DNA from 4 places in the Metabacillus hrfriensis genome. Region 1 is predicted to be linked to each of the others. Evidence: riboswitches for the same ligand, from Rfam matches in the RefSeq annotation. Region 1 holds a riboswitch; each other region holds the start of a gene.
The links. A riboswitch is a leader RNA that binds a small molecule or an ion and turns the genes downstream of it on or off. The one in region 1 is predicted to bind S-adenosylmethionine.
Positions count from the first base shown of each region.

Region 2: another riboswitch for S-adenosylmethionine. It lies ahead of QLQ22_RS15505 (MetQ/NlpA family ABC transporter substrate-binding protein); the one in region 1 lies ahead of QLQ22_RS01280 (LLM class flavin-dependent oxidoreductase).
Region 3: another riboswitch for S-adenosylmethionine. It lies ahead of QLQ22_RS21820 (O-acetylhomoserine aminocarboxypropyltransferase/cysteine synthase family protein); the one in region 1 lies ahead of QLQ22_RS01280 (LLM class flavin-dependent oxidoreductase).
Region 4: another riboswitch for S-adenosylmethionine. It lies ahead of mtnW (2,3-diketo-5-methylthiopentyl-1-phosphate enolase); the one in region 1 lies ahead of QLQ22_RS01280 (LLM class flavin-dependent oxidoreductase).

Region 1 is NZ_CP126116.1:224,308-229,944, forward strand. Features, by position in the region: gene QLQ22_RS01260 (hypothetical protein) at 1-176, shown strand, start outside; gene ytvI (sporulation integral membrane protein YtvI) at 294-1,328, shown strand; gene uptA (undecaprenyl phosphate transporter UptA) at 1,391-1,990, shown strand; gene QLQ22_RS01275 (class I SAM-dependent methyltransferase) at 2,206-2,976, shown strand; gene QLQ22_RS01280 (LLM class flavin-dependent oxidoreductase) at 2,971-4,035, opposite strand; SAM riboswitch class I at 4,114-4,218, opposite strand; gene QLQ22_RS01285 (thioredoxin family protein) at 4,277-4,597, opposite strand.
Region 2 is NZ_CP126116.1:3,151,392-3,157,028, reverse strand. Features, by position in the region: gene mngB (mannosylglycerate hydrolase) at 1-1,213, shown strand, start outside; SAM riboswitch class I at 1,714-1,822, shown strand; gene QLQ22_RS15505 (MetQ/NlpA family ABC transporter substrate-binding protein) at 1,951-2,793, shown strand; gene QLQ22_RS15495 (LLM class flavin-dependent oxidoreductase) at 3,280-4,317, shown strand; gene QLQ22_RS15490 (LLM class flavin-dependent oxidoreductase) at 4,314-5,637, shown strand, end outside.
Region 3 is NZ_CP126116.1:4,387,323-4,392,959, forward strand. Features, by position in the region: gene QLQ22_RS21815 (methionine ABC transporter ATP-binding protein) at 1-549, opposite strand, end outside; SAM riboswitch class I at 719-830, opposite strand; gene QLQ22_RS21820 (O-acetylhomoserine aminocarboxypropyltransferase/cysteine synthase family protein) at 935-2,257, opposite strand; SAM riboswitch class I at 2,328-2,437, opposite strand; gene QLQ22_RS21825 (SCP2 sterol-binding domain-containing protein) at 2,514-2,837, opposite strand; gene QLQ22_RS21830 (thioredoxin family protein) at 2,999-3,307, opposite strand; gene QLQ22_RS21835 (toprim domain-containing protein) at 3,333-3,680, opposite strand; gene QLQ22_RS21840 (YusG family protein) at 3,797-4,042, opposite strand; gene gcvH (glycine cleavage system protein GcvH) at 4,096-4,479, opposite strand; gene QLQ22_RS21850 (arsenate reductase family protein) at 4,541-4,900, opposite strand; gene QLQ22_RS21855 (acyl-CoA dehydrogenase FadE) at 5,054-5,637, opposite strand, start outside.
Region 4 is NZ_CP126116.1:1,824,838-1,830,474, reverse strand. Features, by position in the region: gene cbpA (cyclic di-AMP binding protein CbpA) at 1-145, opposite strand, end outside; gene QLQ22_RS09035 (1,2-dihydroxy-3-keto-5-methylthiopentene dioxygenase) at 495-1,028, opposite strand; gene QLQ22_RS09030 (methylthioribulose 1-phosphate dehydratase) at 1,046-1,684, opposite strand; gene QLQ22_RS09025 (2-hydroxy-3-keto-5-methylthiopentenyl-1-phosphate phosphatase) at 1,681-2,343, opposite strand; gene mtnW (2,3-diketo-5-methylthiopentyl-1-phosphate enolase) at 2,340-3,578, opposite strand; SAM riboswitch class I at 3,799-3,908, opposite strand; gene QLQ22_RS09015 (pyridoxal phosphate-dependent aminotransferase) at 3,990-5,162, opposite strand; gene QLQ22_RS09010 (carbon-nitrogen family hydrolase) at 5,264-5,637, shown strand, end outside.

The DNA of each region.
Region 1 (5,637 bases):
CTGTCCTTCTGTTCATTCCAGTTGTCCGCGACGAGTTTATCAAACTTGTTTTTGAGTTTGCAGGCAATCAGGCCCTTCAGTATTTTGCTTATTTATTTGGAGCCGGCGGGGTCTTCCTGGTAATAGGCTGGTTTGTATTGATAAAAGCCGCCGCAAAAACAGCTTTTTCGCGATAATTAACTTTAAAAGCAGGCTGCCGTGGCTTGCTTTTTTTTTTAGTATATAACTTGATTTCCTTTTAATAGATTATAATAAAAGGAACACGCATATATATTAAAAGGGGAAACGAAAAGGTGAACAAGAAAAAATGGATTTTGCTCTGTATTTTGATCGTTGTAGTCATGATCCTTTTGCCGCTAAGCCTATCTCTTCTATTCGCATTAATTACTGCGCTCTTACTGGATGGGGCTGTGCAAAGGCTGCAAAAACACTTGAAATTCGGACGCGGTCTTGCCGTTTTTGCCGCATTTACAGCTTATGTTGCACTGCTGGGGATGATTGGCTACTTTACAGTTAAGGTTGTCTTTGATCAATTTGTGTCATTTGCATCGAGTCTCCCTGAAATCATTAAAGAGGTTTATGCAAGCATCATTCAGCCCACATTAACGAAATGGGAACAAGTGCAGGAAACCATTCCGCGAGGAGTTGTTCAATCACTTGAGGAATCGTTTACAGCCGGACTTAAATCGTTTGAAGAAGGCGTGAATGGTTTTTTAAACAGCTTGCTTGATTTTATCGCCTTTCTTCCTGGTTTTATGTTTGAAATCCTGATCTATCTAATCGCCTTATATTTATTCAGCCTTGAGCTTCCGCGATTAAAAAGAATGATTGCAGACAGTTTAACTGAGAAAACGAAAGAGAAACTCACCCTTGTCCTGGAAGAATTAAATAAAGCGGGTATTGGTTTTGTAAAAGCGCAGATTTTTTTAAGTGCTCTGACTTTTGTGATGGCGTTTGCAGGTCTTTCCATCCTGGGAGTTCCCTACACAGTGGTCTTGTCTCTTTTGATAGTCATTGTGGATATTCTGCCGATACTTGGAACAGGATCTTTTCTCGTTCCATGGGCGATCTACGCATTTTTTCAAAATGACCAAGCTTTATCAATTGGGCTGGTGATTCTCTTTTTGGTCATCACTGTGGTCAGAAGGGTCATTGAACCTAAAATCTTTTCAAGCAGTATGGGCATTACACCTTTAGCGGCGCTGATCAGCTTGTTCATAGGGTTTAAACTTCTTGGATTTATCGGTTTATTCGCAGGACCGGCGCTTGTCATTGTCTTTGACACACTTCGTAAAGCCCGTATGATCCGAACGGACTTTAAATTCTAATCCAGAGTACATGAGGGATCATGATGTTTTCTTTATAGAAAATACAAAGCAGGGGAGCGAATATGAAGGAATTCATTTATTCACTTTTAGAGGTTCTGGCTGATTTAGGCTATTACGGAATTGCTCTGGGATTAATGGTTGAGGTTATTCCAAGTGAAATTGTTCTGGGTTATGGCGGCTATTTAATCTCTCTTGGACAAATTAAGTTTGCGGGAGCGGTTGTTGCCGGAGTGATAGGAGGAACGCTTGCACAAGTTTTCCTTTATTGGATGGGGTATTATGGCGGAAGACCCTTTCTTGAAAAGTTCGGGAAGTTTTTATTTATTAATAAACATCATTTGGATCTATCAGAGGCCTGGTTTGAAAAATATGGTGCCGGGGTTATTTTTACAGCAAGATTCATTCCGGTTGTGAGACATGCCATTTCCATTCCTGCCGGGATCGGAAAGATGCCGTTATGGAGATTTACGATTTATACTGTTGCTGCCATGATTCCATGGACCATTTTCTTTTTGTATTTGGGAATTCAGCTAGGCACGAATTGGACCGAGATTAAATATGCTGCTGAGCCATATATTATTCCGATTGTCATTATTATGGCGCTTGCAGGTATCGGCTACTATCTTGTAAAGCGCAATGATCCGCGCACAAAAAGGATTTAAGAGTTAAACAAACGTTTGATAGGATGAGATAAGGCAGTAATTTTCTGCATTGATGTCAAGCTCCATTGCCAAACTCGCTCGGCCTGAACAAATCCGGCAAAAACCCGGACTTTTCTGTCTGCCTGAGCTAAACGGGCGATTCCGCATTTCTTATGTATGAGTCACAGGATTAAGGCTATAAATAATAACATAATTCTACCCGGGAGGCTGGTTACATGTTCAGCAGCTACAGCAAACTTGCAACGGAAGTTTATGATATCGACAAGCCGGTCGGCCATTCTTTTGGAGACATCGAATATTACCGTGAGCGTCTCAAGGATGTAAAAGGACGTATTTTAGAGCCGGGTGCCGGATCAGGAAGAATCTATATTCCTTTTCTTCAGGATGGGCTGAAAATAGAAGGAATCGATCAATCGCAAGATATGCTCGAGTCATGCAGAAAGCGCTGCGAGGAGAGGGGGCTGTCTCCAGTCCTGCAGAAAATGGGGATGAGCGAAATGAAACTCCCCCGCACCTTTGAGGCGATTATCATTCCAGCGGGGACTTTTTTGCTGATTGAAGACAGAAAGCAATCCATTTTGACGCTTAAGAACTTTTACGATCATCTGGCTGCAGGCGGCCGGCTGATTCTTGATTTGTATCTTCAGCCTGATACAGCTCTAAATGAGGTCAAGACGAAAACTTGGGTTACACCCGAACAGAATGTTATTACAATGGAATCAAAGCGGGTGGAAGTGAATTACCTTGAGCAGTATTCGGTAAGCTATTTGAAATATGAAAAGTGGCAGGAAGGCAAGCTGATAGACACTGAACTGCAGAGGTTTGCGATGAGATGGTACGGTGTACGTGAATTTAAATTGGTTTTAGAGCGGCTTGGGTTTATTGACATTGTGATATCAGCCGATTATACATATGGAAAAGAGCCCGTGCACGCGGAGCAAACCATTACGTTTGAAGCAAGAAGACCAGAAGGCACATACTCATGAAGAGTATGTGCTTTCTAGTTTCGCTTTTCTTTTTTCTTCCACAAGCGGCATCACTTCTGTTGAGAATCGTTCCATTTCCTCGAGCTGCGGAGAGAATTGCAGCAGAAGCAAGTCGAGCCCGGCATCTTCATACTGAATAATCTTTTCTGCAATCTGCTCAGGCGTTCCGATTAGATTCGGTCGCAATCCTCGATTGGAGACAGAGTAATCATAAAGCTCGAGCTTTTGTTCAAGCTGGGATTTTGTTGTGAAATCTTTATATCCCGCATAAGCTGAAGATTCCTTAATATCCGTGATTCTTGCAAGCTCCGCCTGAACCTCATCATCCGTATCTCTGCACACAATGTAAGCAGCCATTCCAAAGGATTGAAACGGTTTGCCTTCAGCAGATGCTCTTAACTTCTTCATCTCATCAATCTTGCTTCTGATTTCATCAACCGTTCCGCCGTGCATTACATAGGCATCACAATGCCTCGCAATGGTTTCTTTTCCGCGGGGGCTTTCGCCGCCTGCATAAAGAATCGGATTCGGCTTTTGTACAGGCTTTGGATGGAGATGTGTTTGGCTGAACTGATAGAAATTGCCTTGATAGGTGAAGGTTTCTTTTTCCCACAGCCCTTTTAATACTTGGATGAATTCTTCTGTCCGGTCATATCTTGCATCATGCTCAGTAAAAATTCCGCCATATTGCCGCGCTTCTTCTTCCCACCAGGCCGATACGACGTTTAAGGTGAATCTGCCATTGCTGATGTGATCGATGTTTGCTGCCATTTTTGCTGTAACCGCGGGATTATGAAAACCGGGTCTTACTGCGGTCATGATTTCAATCTTATCTGTCACGGCTGCAAGTGCGGCTGCTGTGGTCCATGCTTCGAGGGAATCGTGCTCAGGTCCTTTAATATCATTTAAGTAAAGCTCGGCAATCAAGGTTGTATCATAACCCCATTTTTCCGCCTTTTGAATGACCTCTTTTGCATATGCGTAGGTCGGGGGCATATTCTCATTTTCCACATTCCGGAGCCATCCGCCGAAGATCGGCAGCCAAAATCCGTATTTCATCAATAAAACACTCCTCTCTCCGCATAAAAAAGCCTCTCTTGTGTAAGAAGAGAGGCAGAATCTGCTGTTTTCAGTTCCATCTCATCTGTCAAACATAACGTTTGCTGGAATTGGCACGGTTTCTGTATAGATCCGTTGCCGAGGCTTCAAAGGGCCATGTCCCTCCACCTCTCTTGATAAGAAAGCATATGAAATTAGTTGTATCATAAATAAAATTGTTTAATCTGTCAATTCTAAAAATTCAGCCGAGCTTTTCTTGCAGGAATTCAGTTACTTGCTCTGGTGATTTTGCATTAGCGCTGTGAAGATGCCCGAGTTTTTCACCGTTTTTGAAGATCAGAATGCTTGGGATGCCCATTACCTGATAAGTTTCTGCAAGTTCAGGGAACTCATCCTTATTGATTTCGTACCAATCATATTTAGAATAAGCCCCAATGATTTCATCAATAAACATATTCATTCTTGTACAGTCAGGGCACCAGTCTGCGAAAAATTTGATCAGCACCTCTTGATCTTGGGTAATTAACTCTTGAAACTGTTCTTTGGATGTAATTTGCTTCATGATCATGCCTCCTTGCTTTTATTTTAATACATAATGAGGATTTTGCATTCACGAATTGCTTATGCAGGCCAAAATAAACTTTGTAAAGAGCTCTGGTCACTGAATGCGCAGTGCTGGATAAAAAGGATGATATGGAGTTTTGGCAGATAGCGAATGCCTCTGTTAGGATGTACAAAAAAACCTGGGTGGATCCTGGAAACAGGTCGAGAGCGATTTTAGAGGAATTAAAGAGCCAGTATGAGTCTCCAAAACAGTTGGAAAGCCGAATTAGGGCAAACAAAGATCGTGTATGAGTCCTCAAAAGAGCTGGAAATCCGATTTAGAGGAATCAAAGGGCCTGTATGAGTCTCCAAAACAGTTGGAAAGCCGAATTAGGGGAAATAAAGATCGTGTATGAGTCCTCAAAAGAGCTGGAAATCGGATTTAGAGGAATCAAAGGGCTGGTATGAGTCTCCAAAACAGTTGGAAAGCCGAATTAGGGGAAACAAAGATCATGTTTGAGTCCTCAAAAGAGCTGGAAATCCGATTTAGTGGAATCAAAGAACCAGTATGAGTCCTCAAAAGAGCTGGAAATCGGATTTAGAGGAATCAAAGAGCCTGTATAAGTCTCCAAAACAGTTGGAAAGCCGAATTAGGGGAAACAAAGATCGTGTTTGAGTCCTCAAAAGAGCTGGAAATCCGATTTAGTGGAATCAAAGAACCAGTATGAGTCCTCAAAAGAGCTGGAAATCGGATTTAGAGGAATCAAAGAGCCTGTATAAGTCTCCAAAACAGTTGGAAAGCCGAATTAGGGGAAACAAAGATCGTGTTTGAGTCCTCAAAAGAGCTGGAAATCCGATTTAGAGGAATCAAAGGGCTGGTATGAGTCTCCAAAACGTGTGTAAAGTCATTTTAGAGGAATCAAAGAACCAGTATGAGTCCTCAAAAGAGCTGGAAATCGGATTTAGAGGAATCAAAGGGCTGGTATGAGTCTCCAAAACAGTTGGAAAGCCGAATTAGGGGAAACAAAGATCATGTTTGAGTCCTCAAAAGAGCTGGAA
Region 2 (5,637 bases), 2.1 Mb from region 1:
TTTTATAGTTGAAAATGATGGGGAAATGAAAAATTCAATTTCTCCAAAAAGTGAAGTTACAACAGATTTCTACGAAATCAGCGTAAATTCAAATGGTTCGTTGAATATTTTTGATAAGAAGTTAAACAAGACCTTCAACGATGTTCTGTTACTTGAAGATGGAGGGGATGATGGAGATGAATATGACTTTTCTCCATTAAGAGATGAAACGCTAATCTATAGTAACAACGTAAAGGCGGACGTTGAAATTAAACAGGGGCAGTATGAGGCTACTATAGATATTCGTTATACCCTTGCAATTCCAGAAGATCTAAATAAGAGAAAAGATCATATTTTAGATAGCTCTGCAGATGTGCATATTAAACTCACCATTCCAAATCACAAGCCAATTATTGAAATCAAGCTTGAGATAGATAATCACGCTAAAGATCATCGTTTAAGAGCGTTAATTCCAACGGGAATTGCTTCAGCATTTTCTGTATCTGATAACCAATTTGGTTGTTTGAAACGTGATGTTTACGATAGTGCAATGGATATTTGGGAGCAGGAAGAATGGGATGAACGTCCAGATTCCATTTATCCAATGTTAAGTTTTGTTAGTCTATCCAATGAAGCATATGGTGTGAGTGTACTAACAAATAGTACAAGAGAGTATGAGATTGTCGGTGAAGCATACGACACAATTGCTATAACCTTGTTCAGAGGTGTAGGAGTGCTGGGTAAGGAAGAACTGCTCAGAAGGCCGGGCCGTCCTTCTGGAATTAAATTACCTACTCCAGACTCACAAATGCTTGGAAAACTAACGTTAGAGTTTGCGATTGTTACACATCAGCAATCTGCATTAAAAGCTAATGCTGCACGGATGGCTAAAGAGTACTTAACACCAATTGATCTCTATAACAAAATTCCATTTAATGCAATGAAACTTAATACAGCGGATGTTAAAACGCCGGCCTCTTTCAGCTTTATAAAAGAAGTACATCAGGATTCTGTTTTAAGTACTTTGAAGAAAGCCGAAAAGGATGATCAATTCGTATTGCGTTTCTATAATCCAACCGACGAAGAAAAGGTCGTTTCATTTAAAATAAACCGTTCTATTCAACAAGCATATACGGCAAATCTTAATGAAAAATGTTCTGAAGTTATAGAGGTGGAAGAAAATAAAGTACAATCGAAAATTAAAACAAATCAAGTGAAAACGATTCTTTTTTAAAAGCAGTTTGATAGTTTTTCAAAAAGACACTCTTCTATTTGCACGTGAAGTTACCTTCAACGCAGCAAAAAATAGGGGTGTCTTTTTTATTAACAAATAGAAAGTTAAATCAACCTTGATGTGAGTAAATATGAATAAACCAATTTTTCTTTTTCCTATTTTTCAAAGAGAGAATTTTGGGAGGAGATAAGAATTGCAATGTTATTAGGAATAAATTTTTATGCCCTTAATACAAGAAATAAACAGTAATTACAATGTGTATTAGGCATAATTGATTTAATCAATGCAGTATAGAAAGTAATTATTATTTTTAATTCCGACTTGACACATATGATTTATTGTATTAATTTAATATTAACAAATTTTTCAATTACAGCGCTCACTGGATAACCAGAGGCTTTCACTCAAGTACCCTGAGAACTTGAGATGGAAGCCTTTCGTTCATTTAACATGATTAATTAAGGAGTGATGAATCCATTAATGGATGAAAAAAACATATATTCTTATTTAGAGAGGTGGAGGGAATGGCCCTATGAAACCTCGGCAACAGGCTTATATAAAAGTACTGTGCTAATTCCAGCAAGCATGAAAGTGCTTGAAAGATAAGATGAGATATTCGTTTAATCCGAAACTCTTTCTTATTTTAGAAAGGGTTTTTATTTTACGCAATTTTTGATGGGCGGTGAGAACTCGCAATATTAAGGATTTAAAAAAAATGAAAAAGGGAGAAAACAAAAATGAAAAAATTATCGATTACACTTCTAGCCGGAATCATATTCATTATTTTATCAGGATGCAACATAAACTCAAATGCATCTGAAAACAACAAAATTGTCGTAGGTTCATCTGGATCAGATGCTCAAGTATGGAACTTTATTTCAAAATCAAAAGCAGCCAAAGAAGCCGGAATTGAGATTGAAGTAAAAGAATTTAATGACGGCCTGCAAATTAATGAGGCTACAAATGACGGAATCCTTGATGTAAATGCTTTTCAATCACTATCATATTTTCAAGATTATGTGAAAAGTAAAAATGCAGATTTAGCCGCAATAGCAACAACTTATTTAGAACCAATGGGTATTTATTCTAAACGCTTGAAGTCACTTGAAGAAATTCCGGAAAATGCTGGAATAGCCATTCCTAATGATCCGGCAAATACAGCTCGAGCTCTACGCGTATTGCGAAATGCAGGTGTCATTACGTTAAAGGATGATTTTGATTCATTTGGAACGATTCAAGATATTGTAGAAAACCCGAAAAATATTAAATTTGTTCCAGTAGACGGATCATCTACAGCGCGGTCTCTTCCCGATGTAGATGCCTCCTTAATTGGAAACAGCATTGCTCTTGATGCTGGATTGAATTCTATTAAAGATTCTATTTACCATGAAGAGGTCAATCAAGATACACAGGCAAATATTAATATTCTTGTTACTCAAAAAGAAAACGAAAAAAATGAAAATTTTAAAAAATTAAGCAGTATATATCATTCGAAAGAAGTTCAGGAATTCATAAAGAAGGAATTTGGCGGAACCAAAATCCCAGTAAAAAAACCGGTTGAAGAAATCATAAATAATTAATAATTAATAAAGACTCTTTATCGATGGACTATAGACAACTGATTACTTTATAGAATTAGCTGTTCCTATTCTTCAAGAAAGGGGTTTATTTCGATCGGAGTATGAAGGTGTCACTCTTCGAGAGAGCTTAGGTCTGGAATTTCCGGAAAATCAGTTTGCGTGAAAAAACGCAGAACAAGGAAGAACAGGAAACAGCTGACTTTTTATCTTGATTAGTAGACCTTTGTATAGTCCGAAAATATTTTTATAAAACCAACTTGATTTATCGGAAAAATAAGAATAATATTCTTTCAATGGATCTAAAATTTCATAATTTAAAGAATTGAAAGAATAAAGAATTGCCCACTGGTCAACCGGAGGCGCCCCAGATAAGATATGCATTCTTATCTGGGGGGCCTTTTTTGCAGCTTCTTTTGCTGACTGGACTTCTAGAGGCACATTAAATAGGGCTGTGAGGAAAAGAAATAAACAAGGGGGGAAGAAAGTGTGTCAATAAAATTGAGCATTCTTGATCAAAGTCCGATTGGAGAAAATGATACAGCAGCAGATGCGTTAAAACAAACAGTGGATCTGGCAATACTTGCAGAGAAATGGGGTTATCACCGTTTTTGGGTATCTGAGCATCATAATTCAGAGGAATTAGCTGGCTCTGCGCCAGAAGCTCTCATTTCCTACCTTCTGGCAAAAACCAAACAGATTCGAATAGGTTCTGGCGGAGTTATGCTTCAACATTACAGTCCATATAAAGTCGCTGAAATCTTCAACGTTTTGTCATCTTTAGCTCCAGGAAGAGTGGATTTGGGAATAGGAAAAGCTCCGGGCGGCCTGCCCCTTTCCACAAGAGCGCTTCAGCAAAATCTTTTGAAAGGTGGTCAAAGCATTCAAGAGAAATTAAGTGATTTAAAAAGTCTCATGCATAACAGCTTACATGAGAAACACGAGCTATACGGTGTGAAAGCTTATCCTATTCCTCCTGAACCAGCGCATCTTTTTCTCCTGGGAGCCAGTGAGAATAGTGCGAAGTTAGCAGCAGTATTGAACATTTCATTCGTTTATGCACAATTTATTAACGGTGATCCAAATGAACTGAAAAAATCACTGCAAGCCTACCTTAATGGGGGAGGTAACAATCAAGACTTTCATTTAGCGTTATCTATCATAGTTGCGGATACGGATCGTGAAGCAGAAAATCTCAGGGGTGAGAGTAAATTGATAAGAGTAAATCTGGAAAGCGGACGACATGTAACGGTTAAAAGCATTGAACAAGCAGAAAAATTTGCAGAACAGGCTGGTGAATCTTACTCCATAGAAGAACAAGTTGCCGCAATTATATACGGTTCAAAAGCAACGGTAAGAAGACAGGTTTTAGAATTGCAAAACAGTCTGGGGATAAATGAAATCATTGTTTCAACCCCTCTAGTGGATGTTGAGGCTAAACAAAAAAGTTTTTCACTTTTAGGTGAAGCTTTTACAGAAGGAGATGTGGATTCAGATAAATTTTTGACAAAGGTGGGAACTGAATGACGATAAAACAATTAAAACTAGGCGCCCTATTACACGGTGCAGGAGGCAACATGTCTTCTTGGAGGCACCCAAATGCAACTGCAGATGCCAGTGTGAATTTCCAGTTTTATAAAGAAATGGCGGTAAAAGCAGAAGATGCAAAGTTTGATCTAATATTTATTGCAGATGGACTGTTTATAAATGAAAAATCTCTGCCTCACTTTTTGAATCGTTTTGAACCAATCACCATTCTTTCAAGTCTTGCTTCTGTTACTTCGCGTATAGGTTTAGTAGGAACACTTTCCACTTCATACAGCGAACCATATACCGTAGCCAGACAATTCGCATCTCTGGATAAAATAAGCGACGGCCGTGCAGGATGGAATGCTGTTACATCACCGCTTGAAGGCTCAGCCTTAAATTACAGCAAAAAAGTACATCCAACTCATGCTGATCGCTATAAAATTGCAGGAGAATACCTGGAAGTAATAAGAGGATTATGGGATTCCTGGGAAGACGATGCTTTTATAAGAGATAAAGAATCCGGTGTATTTTTTAATCCTGATAAATTGCACCGCATCAATTATGAGGGTGAATATTTCTCTATTGCAGGACCGCTGAATATAGACCGGTCCAAGCAAGGGCATCCAGTCGTTTTTCAAGCAGGCTCGTCGGAAGCTGGCATTAACTTAGCCGCTAAAGAGGCAGATGCTGTGTTTACTGGACATGAATCAATTGAACAGGCAAAAGAATTCTATCAAAAAGTAAAACAAAAAGCAGTGGAACATGGGAGAGCTGCTGATGACATACTAATCTTCCCTGGAATTAGTCCAATCATTGGAAGGACGGAAGAGGAAGCGGAGAAGAAATACCGGGAGATTGCAAGTTTAGTAACCATTGAAAATGCGATTGATTATTTAGGAAGATTTTTTGATCATTACGATTTTTCAAAGTTTCCTTTGGATGATCCGTTTCCGGAGTTAGGCGATATCGGTAAAAACAGCTTTCAGAGTACGACAGACCGGATTAAAAAAATGGGTAAAGAAGAAAATCTGACACTCCGTGAGGTTGCATTGAGAGTGACAACACCCAAGAGTCAGTTTACGGGTACACCTATAAAAATTGCAAACCTGATTCAAAGGTGGTTTGAAGAAGGAGCTGCAGATGGTTTTATGATTGGAAGTGCTGTCATGCCTGACGGTTTAGATGATTTTGCAAACGAAGTTGTCCCTATTTTGCAGAATAGAGGCCTCTTCCGAAATGAATATGAGAAAGACACCCTCCGGGGAAATTTGGGCCTTAAAAAACCTGAAAACAGATATACGGCATCCATAAATCAAG
Region 3 (5,637 bases), 900 kb from region 1:
CAGCAGTTCAAGAATTGAATCTGTTGTTTGCGGGTCCAGTGCAGATGTTGCTTCGTCACAAAGCAATACTTTTGGGTTATTCGCAAGAGCTCTTGCAATACCGACACGCTGTTTTTGTCCTCCGCTCAGCTGGGATGGATATGCATCTTCCCGCCCTTCCAGCCCTACAAGCTTAATCAGCTCTTCCACTCGTTTCACCCGCTGCTCTTTTTTCACTCCGGCAATTTCTAATGGAAACGAAATATTTTCCCGGACCGACCTTGACCAAAGGAGATTAAAATGCTGAAAGATCATGCTTATTTCGTGTCTTGCCGTTCTCAGTTCATCTCCGCGGATTTTATCGATCTCTCTTCCCGCTACTTGAATGGAACCGCCTGTAGGCTTTTCAAGTCCGTTCAGCAATCTGATCAGTGAGCTTTTTCCTGCTCCGCTATAACCGATAATTCCGAAAATTTCACCTTGATTTATGTTCAAGTCAACTGAATCAACCGCGGTAACATTTCCGCTTTTTGATTGAAAGACTTTTTTGACATCTTTTAACGTAATCATGAATTCACCTTCTTCCAAAATTCCACTCACTATCATTTTGCACGAATTACGTCAGGTTCATTTTTTTTATTAAGAAAAGCGGAACCACTTGTTCCCCTTAAACTTTTAAGAAAACAAAAATGCCTTTCTGCATAAATGAGCAGAAAGGCATATCTATAGAAGAACCTTTCTCTCATCTTTCAAAACTGAATAACAGCTTTGAGTGAATTGGCACCTTTTCAATAAAATTGACGGTTGCCGGGCTTCGCAGGGCACTTTCCCTCCACCTCTCTGGATAAGAGACTTACAATTTATTTAATTAGTTTACGTTTAAATTCAGTGAGTTAGTAGTACGAGTGTGATTTTATCATGTGCCAAAAGACCGTGTCAACCAAAAAGTTTTTTATTAATTCGAAAAGACGGATGATTCAATTAATGATTTCACACCCGTTGCTTGTTCAATTGCCTGTTCAAGATCCTCCAGAAGGTCATCTATATGTTCAATCCCAACAGACAATCGAATTAAGTCTTCAGTTACTCCTGATTTTTTCAGGCCTTCTGCATCCAGCTGCTGATGTGTAGTGCTGGCAGGATGAATGATCAGGCTTTTGGCATCTCCGACATTTGCTGCATGCGACCATAGGTTAACAGAATTAATCACCTTTGCGCCTGCTGCACGGCCGCCATCAATGCCGAACACTACAACCGCGCCTGCCCCTTTAGCTAAATATTTATCTGCCAGGGCCTTGTCAGGGTGCTGTTCATCTTCAGGGTACAGCACCCATTTAACTGCAGGATGCTCATTTAAATACTCAACCACTTTTCTCGTATTAAAAATATGCTCTTTCATTCTTACATGAAGTGTTTCCACTCCAAGAGCAAATTGAAATGCATTAAAAGGACTGATAGCAGGCCCTAAATCCCTGAGGAGCTGAACGCGGGCTTTTACAATAAAGGCTGCCTCCGGCAATGCTTCTGCATATACAAGATTGTGATAGCTTGGATCTGGAGTAGTAAAGCCCGGAAACTTATCGCTGTTCCAATCAAACTTCCCTCCGTCTACGATAATTCCTCCGAGGGTCGTGCCGTTTCCAAGCAGCCATTTGGTGGCCGAATGAATGACAATATCTGCTCCGTGTTCGATTGGCCTGCATAAATAAGGAGTTGCAAAAGTGTTATCAATAATTAATGGGATACCTGCTTCATGAGCAATTTTTGACACTGCCTCTAAATCAAGAACCTGCAGACTTGGATTGCCAATCGTTTCTGCAAAAATGGCCTTTGTTTTAGGTGTGATGGCATCCCTGAAATTCTCAGGATCATCCGCATTTACAAACTTAGTCTGTATCCCGTACTTAGGCAAAGTGGTTTGAAAGAGATTGTAGGTCCCCCCGTATAGGCTTGAGGCAGAGACAATCTCATCCCCTGTTCCGGCAATATTTAATATGGAAAGCGTTATCGCAGCCATGCCGCTTGCCACAGCAAGACTTCCTACTCCCCCTTCTAGCTGGGCAACTCTTTCTTCGAAAACCGTTGAGGTAGGATTATGTATCCGGGTATAAATGTAACCCTGCTCTTTTAAAGCAAATAAATCCGATGCATGCTCCGTATCATTAAAAACATAGGCGTTAGACTGATAAATTGGCACAGCCCGTGCTCCTGTTGCAGGATCCTTCTGCAAACCCCCATGTACATTTAACGTCTCAAGCCGATACTTATTTTGTCCCATATTCCCATCTCCTTTTTCATTTTTCCATATAAAAAACCCCTTCAAAGAAGAGGCGGAATCACCATAACTCTTCTTATCTTCCAGAGCATTCTACCCTGCTCTGATGGAATTGGCACCGTGTTGCAATAACCGGTTGCCGGGCTTCACAGGGCCAAGTCCCTCCACCTCTCTTGATAAGATTAAACTTATTGAATCTAAATGAATTGTAACACCGCTTCATTTACACAGTCAATTAATAGTTTGAATTTTTAGATTATTATTTAGACAAGTGAATAATGGATTCAAGCCTTAGTACATTGCGAAATGATCCTTTTACTTCAATCGCTCCTAGCTTTGAGAGCTGAAGAAGTCTGATTGGTGAGTGAAAACAGTCAAGAAGATGATTTTCATCACCTGAAACCAGTACATGTGCTGAAAGATTGTCATTGTCGCTGCTTAAACAACAAGCCCCCTTTTTTAAAACAAGCAGGATGGGTTTTTGTTTTGAACTGGTTATCCGTATTCTTAATTCTTCGTTTGGAAGCAGCGGCTGAATAAAATAAGACGCATTCATTTTTTCTACAAACGAAAATAAGTCCATTTCTTTTTTTCTCCCCATTTCTTTCCTATCAGATCATAACGTATTAATTCGTTTTAATACGACTCATCACCTTTATGAAAAGTTCGACACTTTATTGGACTTGGAGAGACAAAATAATCGTTTTTTCTATTTCCCAAGAAATATGTCAAATGCCGCCCTGCTCAGGCGGCATATTCTTTCAATATTTGATAAATATATTCAACAGAATGAAAGGCATATTTCTTGTGGGTAACCGCTCCATTTTCAAATATAAGCAAGCAGGGAACACTTTCAATTCCCCACTCTTCCGCTTGCTTAGGCAGGAAATTTAAGTTTGCCGTATGAATCGCTAAAGCTGGGAGCAGCTCTTCAACAACAGACAGCATTTTTTTTGCAAGCTGACACGTTCCGCAAAATGGAGTGTATAGATAAAGGATGCCAAATTCTTTTTCAGCAAACATATCTAATTGTTCTTCTTTTATTTCAATCATTGCTTTTCATGAGACTCCCTTTATTTTATAAGTATTTCGCCTGAACATCGATATTTGCACTTAAAAGCACAGCAGCAACATGCTGATCAGGTGCAGTCGCAACTTCACGGTACATTCTATCTATAAATATATGAGCAGCTTCGGGCAGTTCCCGCTTGAATTGTTTTCTGAGGCGATCCCCTGATTCATCAGAATCTACAAGCACATATACGTCTCTATAAAACAGAGCATCAATCATTTCATCTAATCGAGTAAGGCTTATTGTTCCATTTGTACAGATAATTTCTACAGGTTCATTGACAACATTAAGAACCTTTCGTTTGTCAGATGTTCCTTCAACTATTATGACCTTTTCAACCTCAATTGCAGACATCGCCATCACCTATTCAGTTAAAGTATGTGTTATCTTATAACCTATTCGAATTGCATGAGGTTGTTTCTTAAAATAATTGAACAAAAATGGCAGTGGAACATTCCACTGCCATTCGATTAGCACCAGCCGTTTTCTTCGTCACAATCTACATACTTTTCATCTTGTTTTGATAAAACGTCTGCATCCTGGAAAAAGGAATGGTTTTCTTCTTCATATCCATTTTTCAATGAAACCTGATTTCCATTTTGACCAAAAGACATTGTGCCAATTTGCTCTTTTTCAAAAAACAAGTTCATTTGACCTTCTGAAAAGCGTCCTGTTACCCGGTCTGTAATATCTAAGCGCTTCTTTTCAAATGACATCCTGGAACACCCTCCTTTTTATAGCTTAGGGTGTCCTGAGTTGATGCCCTTTATCAGTCTTCATTTGTCATTTCTACATATTGTTCAGCAGTCATTAAGCTGTCAACATCACTTACATTGCTTGGCTCGATAACAATCATCCATGCTTTTTCGTATGGAGATTCGTTTACAAATTCTGGGCTGTCATCAAGATCCTCATTGATTTCAACAACTTTTCCGCTGATTGGCGCATAAAGCTCTGAAACCGTTTTTACTGATTCAACGCTTCCGAAAGGCTCGTCTGCTTTAATTTCATCTCCAACTTCAGGAAGCTCAACAAATACAATATCCCCAAGTTCTGATTGAGCAAAATCAGTAATGCCGATACGTACTTTTTCGCCTTCAACTTTAACCCATTCGTGCTCTTCAGAATAGCGAAGTTCTTTTGGTGTGTTCATTTTTATTACCTCCAAGTTTTATCTTGTTTATTTGTAAAAAGACTGAAGTTAAAGTCTTCTACTACTTTGCCCATGCTGCTTCGAATTGATCTTCATTAAAGCCGACGGTAACTTTCTTGCCGTCTGTTGTTAATGGCCGTTTGATAAGCATGCCGTCTGATGCCAGAATCTCAAGCAGTTCTTCATCAGATAAAGAAGCAACCTTCTCTTTCATGCCTAATTCGCGGTATTTTTGACCGCTGGTATTGAAAAACTTTTTTACTTCTAACCCGCTGTTATCAAGCATCTTTTTTAATTCTTCTTTTGTCGGTGGATTTTCGACAATATGTACATCTTCTACCTGCAAATTGTGATCTTCAAACCACTTTTTTGCTTTTCGGCATGTACCGCATTTTGGATACCAATAAAACGTAAGAGCCACTCTTCTCACCACCTGCAACCGTAATTGAACAAGATTATTTTACCACAATCAATTGGACAATCATAATCCCAAGTTTCTATTGTGTAAAAATCAGTTTCCTAAAAGAAATAAGACCTTTTCCATTACGGAAAAGGTCCATTTCTTACACTTTGCTTAAGCGCGGTAACCATTTTCTTCAATTAGTGCAGCTGCAATTTCACGTTTTTTGGCAATCACGTTGATCGGAGTGTGACGAGTGAATTTTCTGAGTGCCGAAATCATCATGCGAAGTGTATCGCCCTGTTCAATCGCAACTAATGATTCCTTCGCGTGTGCTTCAATCTCATTAAATGCTTCCTGGCAGTACACTTGAGTATAAAGGAGCTTTTGAGCGCTCTTTGCTTCTCCAGCTTTGCTGATTGCTTTTTCAGTACGCAGAATCGCTGATTCCATAGCATAAATGCTGCTTACGATATCTGCAATGTTCACTAATACCTCTTGTTCCTTCTGCAATGCCTGGCCGTACTTTTGTGCAGCAAGTCCAGCAATCATCAAGCCGATTTTTTTAGCATTTTTCAATAAATGTTTTTCTTGTTCCAGAACGCCTTCACCAACTTCTTCAGGCATGAGCATCATTAATTCTTCCTGCAGAGCCTGAGCCTTTTGCAGCAATGGCAATTCACCTTTCATTGCTTTGCGCAAATATGTTCCAGGCACTAATAGGCGGTTAATTTCATTTGTCCCTTCGAAAATGCGGT
Region 4 (5,637 bases), 1.6 Mb from region 1:
CGGCAAACACTGTGCCATTCTCTCTAAGAACGGGAATGCTCCGATACCCTGACTCCTTCAGCAATTCATAAGCTTCCTTTACCGTGCTTTCCGCCTTACAGTATCTTACATCCTCTTTTTTCACGAAATTGTAGCGAATCTTCATCTTTCCAATCCTCCCTTTTATGCTTATTTATTGTTGAAAATTTACCATAGAAACATCAGAGAGTAAAGAAAATTAAAATGATTTTGAATTTTCTTCTGGCCCTGCTCATTTTCTTGCATCCAGCTTAAGGATTTTAGTGCTGTTAATTATGTTCGATTGGATTCAGATTGTGCTCGCTTTACAAGGTTTTCTCCTCCTTGATTCAAATTGCATAAGTCAAAGTTTATTTTAAATCATTCTGTGCAGCTGATGTCCTATTCGAATCATTCATTCTTGTTCTGCTGACTAAAATCCTTTACTTTCAGAATAAAAAAACCCCCTTCACCATCAAGGTGAAGAGGATTTCCAATTATGCCTGCTGCTCTTCTTTTTCGTAAATTGGCACCCAGCCTTCAGATGTAACGAAAATGCGGACTGCGACAACTTTGCGGTCCTCCTGAAGAGTAAAGTAGTGGCGTATGTTTGGCGGTACGGAGATTAAGTCGCCGGGGTTGAGTTCAACATCAAAAAATGAGCCGTCTTTTCCCTGTATGATGAATATGCCGTGGCCGCTGACGATGAAGCGTACTTCGTCATCTGTGTGATGATGCTCCTGCTGAAAATTTTTCAATAGTTGATCAAGATTCGGCGTGCTCTCAGATAAAGAGATGACATCCTGTGCCTTGTAGCCGCGACGCTCTGAGATGTCTGCGATTTCATCCTTGAATACTTGCAGAATTTCCTCTTTTTGCTCATCAGCAAGACTGTAATTCTCTCTTAAAGCTTCCGGCAGCTTCTCGATATCCCAGTGCTCATAAATGACTTCTTGAGACTCAAGAAAGGCAGCTACCGCCTTTTGATCAGCGATTCTTTCATTTGTTTCCTGTAATCGTATCGTTGCCATTATAATTCCTCCTATTGTTAAGCTCTTAATGTGAGCGATTTAGCTTGTTTTAAAGATAGGACTTTTAAATGATAGGAAAATAGAAATTCACATGCTTCCAGCACTTTTTTGGCTTCGAAAGCATCCTTGCCCCAAACGGTAATGCCATGATTGCGGATCAAAACAGCACCGGAGTTTCCGTTCACATACTTGCCAAAGTCAGCTGCGAGATCCGGTATATGAGCCGCATTTTCAATAATCGGAATATGCCACTCTGCATCTTCTTCCCAAAGACCAAATGCTTTAATGATTTCCTGTCCTTTAAACGTAACGCCGCCGTCATCGCCGTAGAGCTCAGAGATGACATTGTTGTCAACAGTATGGACGTGGAGGCTGCAGCCTGCGTTCGTACGATTATAGATTTCAACATGAAGCAGGGTTTCAGCAGAAGGCTTCAGCTTTGTTTCTTCAAGGGCAGCTCCATTCTGATCGACCAATAGGAAATCTTCATCCGTTTCAATCCGTTTATCCTTACCGCTTGAAGTCACTAAAAACGAGAGCGGCTCTGTTTTTACCTTAATCGCGAGGTTTCCGCTTGTACCTGGAAACCAGTCCCTCTCAGCAAGCTCGCGTTTAACCGCTGCAAGCTCGCGCAAGCGTTGATTTAAAAGACTCATGATACCGCCTCCTGCTTTTTCTTAAGTCTATCTATCACATCAAAGAACGTAGTAAATTCCTGATGCGGAAGGTCTAAAGACTGGCATTTTCCCAGAAGAAAATCTCTTGCAAACACAAAGTCTGCAAGTTTTGCAGCCTCTAAATCCGTAACTGAATCACCAATGACAATGACTTCCTGATCAGGAGCAGCAAGCTTCCTGATTAAACTCGGCTTGCAGCAGCCACAGTCATTGCTGCACTGATCATCACATGAGTTTGGCCATAAGATTTCAATTGCCTGACCGCTGAAATCACCTGCATTGCAGTAAACACGGTCCCTGTCAACCAAGCCATTCAACAATGGGTGAACAAAAAAATCAATGCCTCCGCTTACGATATACAGAGGGATTTCTTCCTCCTCCGTATATTGAACAAATTCACGGAATCCATCGCGAAGCTGAGCCGTAAAAAGCAAGTATTGAATAATATCATATTTCAGCTCTGATGGAATCAGCCGAAACATCTTCTCTACTCCTGCCCGGACAGAAATCCGCTGTCTTAATACATCATCCTTTAAAGCATTCCATTCTGGCGGTGCAAACTTCTTCATGATGGCAATAATGTTGTCATTGTTTGTTATTGTTCCGTCGAAATCACAGATGATAATCGGCTTGCTCATTTGCTCACTTCCACCTGCCCCCAAAGATCCAGCGCGATTCTCAAATCCGCATTTTCATTTGCTTTTTCAGTCAAGGAGATGCCTTGTAATGCCGCATCGATCGCTGCACGGAAAGCTTTTCCGCCTGCAGCAGCGCCGTTTGGATGTCCGTGGACACCTCCGCCTGCGTTAATCACGCTATCTAACCCGAAATCCTGGATTAAGATAGGGACGAGTCCTGGATGAATCCCTGCTGAAGGCACAGGGAATGTTTCCTTCAGGAGCACGTTTTCTTTACAAGCTGCACCTATGGAAAGGGCCGCTTCCCGCTCAAGCGCAACACTTCCATAAGGGGATGGAAACAGAGAAAAATCGGCTCCGCTGTATCTCAGCAATTTTCCGAGTAAAAGAGAATGCGAGATTCCATATAGTGAGGATGATGCCAATGCACCGCTGACAGCTGGATGAGCCATAAGCGGAATGTTGATGTCTTTGTCCTCTGCCAGGCTTTGAAGCACGTCAAGGCCGTAGGCAAAAACATTAAGCAATAGGGCATCTGCTCCAAGCTCTGCCGCACGCTTTGCTTTTTCTTTTAAATCATACGTTTTGCCTGATAAATGAACCGCGTACATCGCCTTATGACCGGTCTCCTCATAAACCTTGTTTAACACTTCTTTTCCGGCAGTAATCCGCTGGTCAAAAGGTGTCAGCGGATTTTCAAAAAGAATTTCATCGTCTTTCACCAAATCAACCCCGCCAAGCACCTGATCTTTAAGCTGATTCTTTAAAAAAGCGAGATCACGTCCGATGACACCTTTAAAAATACTCATAAGCAAAGGTCTGTCATATACACCAAGTTTTTCACGGATGCCGCTGATGCCGAATTTAGGACCTTGAAACTCAGCAAGAATATCTTCTGAAAAATCCAGGTCCTGAAGCTTTACTTCGCCGTCAAGAGACAGTTTTCCAAACACAGTCGCAAGAATCGCCGGCAAATCATGGCTGAAATTTACGCCAGGGTAAAAAATTTTAACGATGCCTTTTTTAACGCGTTTGTTTAAAAAAGCTGAAACCTTATCATCAGCCTCAAATTCTTCTACAGAGATGACCTTCCCTTTGTGCTGCTTCAATTGTATCTGAGTCAGTTCCGGAAGATCCGTCCAGGACCCAACGGTTAACCCAAGGGCAATCCCTTCTGCTTTTTTTTCTAAGTTTTTTTCATCATGGATGAGATAGGTTGCTGTAATGCCGCTCATGTTTGTACCGCCTTCCATAACAGTTTTAGAAATGCGCAAGCGCCAGTTTAGCTCAGGCATGGCAAAACCAGCAGAAAAGTCCGGTTTTGACTTTTTTGTTCTGGCCGAGGAGCTGGACGACTCAGTTTGCCATCAATGCGCAAAATTTTATACATTCTAAATAAATAAAAAAGGCCCCTTTCCGCTAATCGAAAAGAGACCTTATCTGACTTGGCTAAGATCCTTATCTATCAGCGAAATGCTGCAAGATTTAGCACCGTGCTTAAACCTTGGTTTAAGTCGGTTGCCGGGCTTCATCGGGCTAGTCCCTCCACCTGCTCTTGATAAGAATGGCTTATTTATTTTATGTTCTGAATAACCTGAAATTAATTTGGATTATAACATTTTTTCAAAAGACTGTCAACCGCCATTTTAAAATAAATTCAAAGATTTTATCCGTGCTGCTGCTTCTCTCAGTCTTTCTTCTGAGGTTAAAAGTCCTGCCCTTACATAGCCTTCTCCGAATTTCCCAAAACCGACACCCGGCGCCACACAGACATGTGCATGAAGGAGGAGATATTCGGCAAAGGATTCTGACGTATAGCCTTCCGGAACAGGCAGCCAGGCAAAAAACGACCCTGGCGGCGCTTCAACCTGCCAGCCAATTTCGTTAAGAGCAGTTATGAATGCATGGCGTCTGCTTTCATACCGCTCCACCAATTCATCCACACAGCTCTGTGATTCAAGCAGGGCAGCTGCAGCAGCTTCTTGGACAGCACTGAACACACTGACAAACATGTGATCCTGCAGCAGATTAATCGCTTCAATGACACTTTCATTGCCAATCGCAAAGCCAATCCTCCAGCCCGCCATATTATACGTCTTCGAGAGTGTATAGATTTCTATCCCAGTTTCTTTCGCTCCTTCAACTTCCAAAAAGCTGACAGGTTTTTTTCCGTCGAACCCAATGGCGCCATAGGCAAAATCATGAATCACACAAATTTCATTTTCTTTTGCAAACGCGACTGTTTCTTCAAAGAATTCTTTTGAGGCAACAGCACCGGTCGGATTGTTCGGGTAATTCAGAAACATTAGCTTTGCCTGTTTCTTCGCTTCTTCAGAAAGTTGCCCATAATCCGGCAAAAACTGATTATCTTTTACCAGCGGCATAAATTCCATCCTGGCCCGGGCAAGCTCTACCCCAGACCAATAGTCAGGATATCCGGGATCCGGCACGAGAACTAAATCATCCGGGTCCAGTAAACATTGCGGAATTTCAACAAGCCCCGCTTTTCCGCCAAACAAAATGGCCACTTCTTTGTCAGCATTAAGTGTTACACCATACTCCCGCTTGTAAAATTCCGCAATTGCTTCTTTAAGAAATTTCTGTCCGCGGAACGGGGAATATTTGTGATAGTCCGGATTTTCCGCTGCCTCCTGAAGAGCCTTAACAATGTGGGGCGGTGTCGGCTGATCAGGATTCCCCTGTCCAAGATTAATAACGTCATGTCCCGCTTCGATACTTGCATTCACTCTTGCTACGAGACTTGCAAAAAACTGCTTTGGAAGCTTATTTAATAACTGTGATTGATTGAAGTTTTTCATGTTTTACACCTTCTCAAAAAATTCTTGAAATTCTAGTGAAAAATCATATATTGTTAGAGTCAGCTTGTAAAGAAAAATTTTCGAGGCGGAGATGAAGATTGATGAATCCAAAAGTGGCATGCCTGCAAATAGACCTTGTTTTTGGTGACCCTGAAGCAAATATTGAAACGGTAAAAAAAGAAATAGAAAAAATAGCAGCATCTGAAAAACCTGACGTAATTGTTCTGCCTGAACTGTGGACAACAGGCTATGATCTTACTAGGCTCGACGAGATCGCAGACCCAAACGGCAGCAAAACAATCGCTCTGGTCAGCAGTCTGGCTAAAACATATGAAGTTAATATTGTGGCAGGTTCTGTTGCGAAAAAAACAGAGGCAGGCGTCACGAACACAATGTATGTTTTTAATCGCCAAGGCGAGCTTAACCATGAATACAGCAAGCTGCATCTTTTCAAACTGATGGATGAGCACCTTTA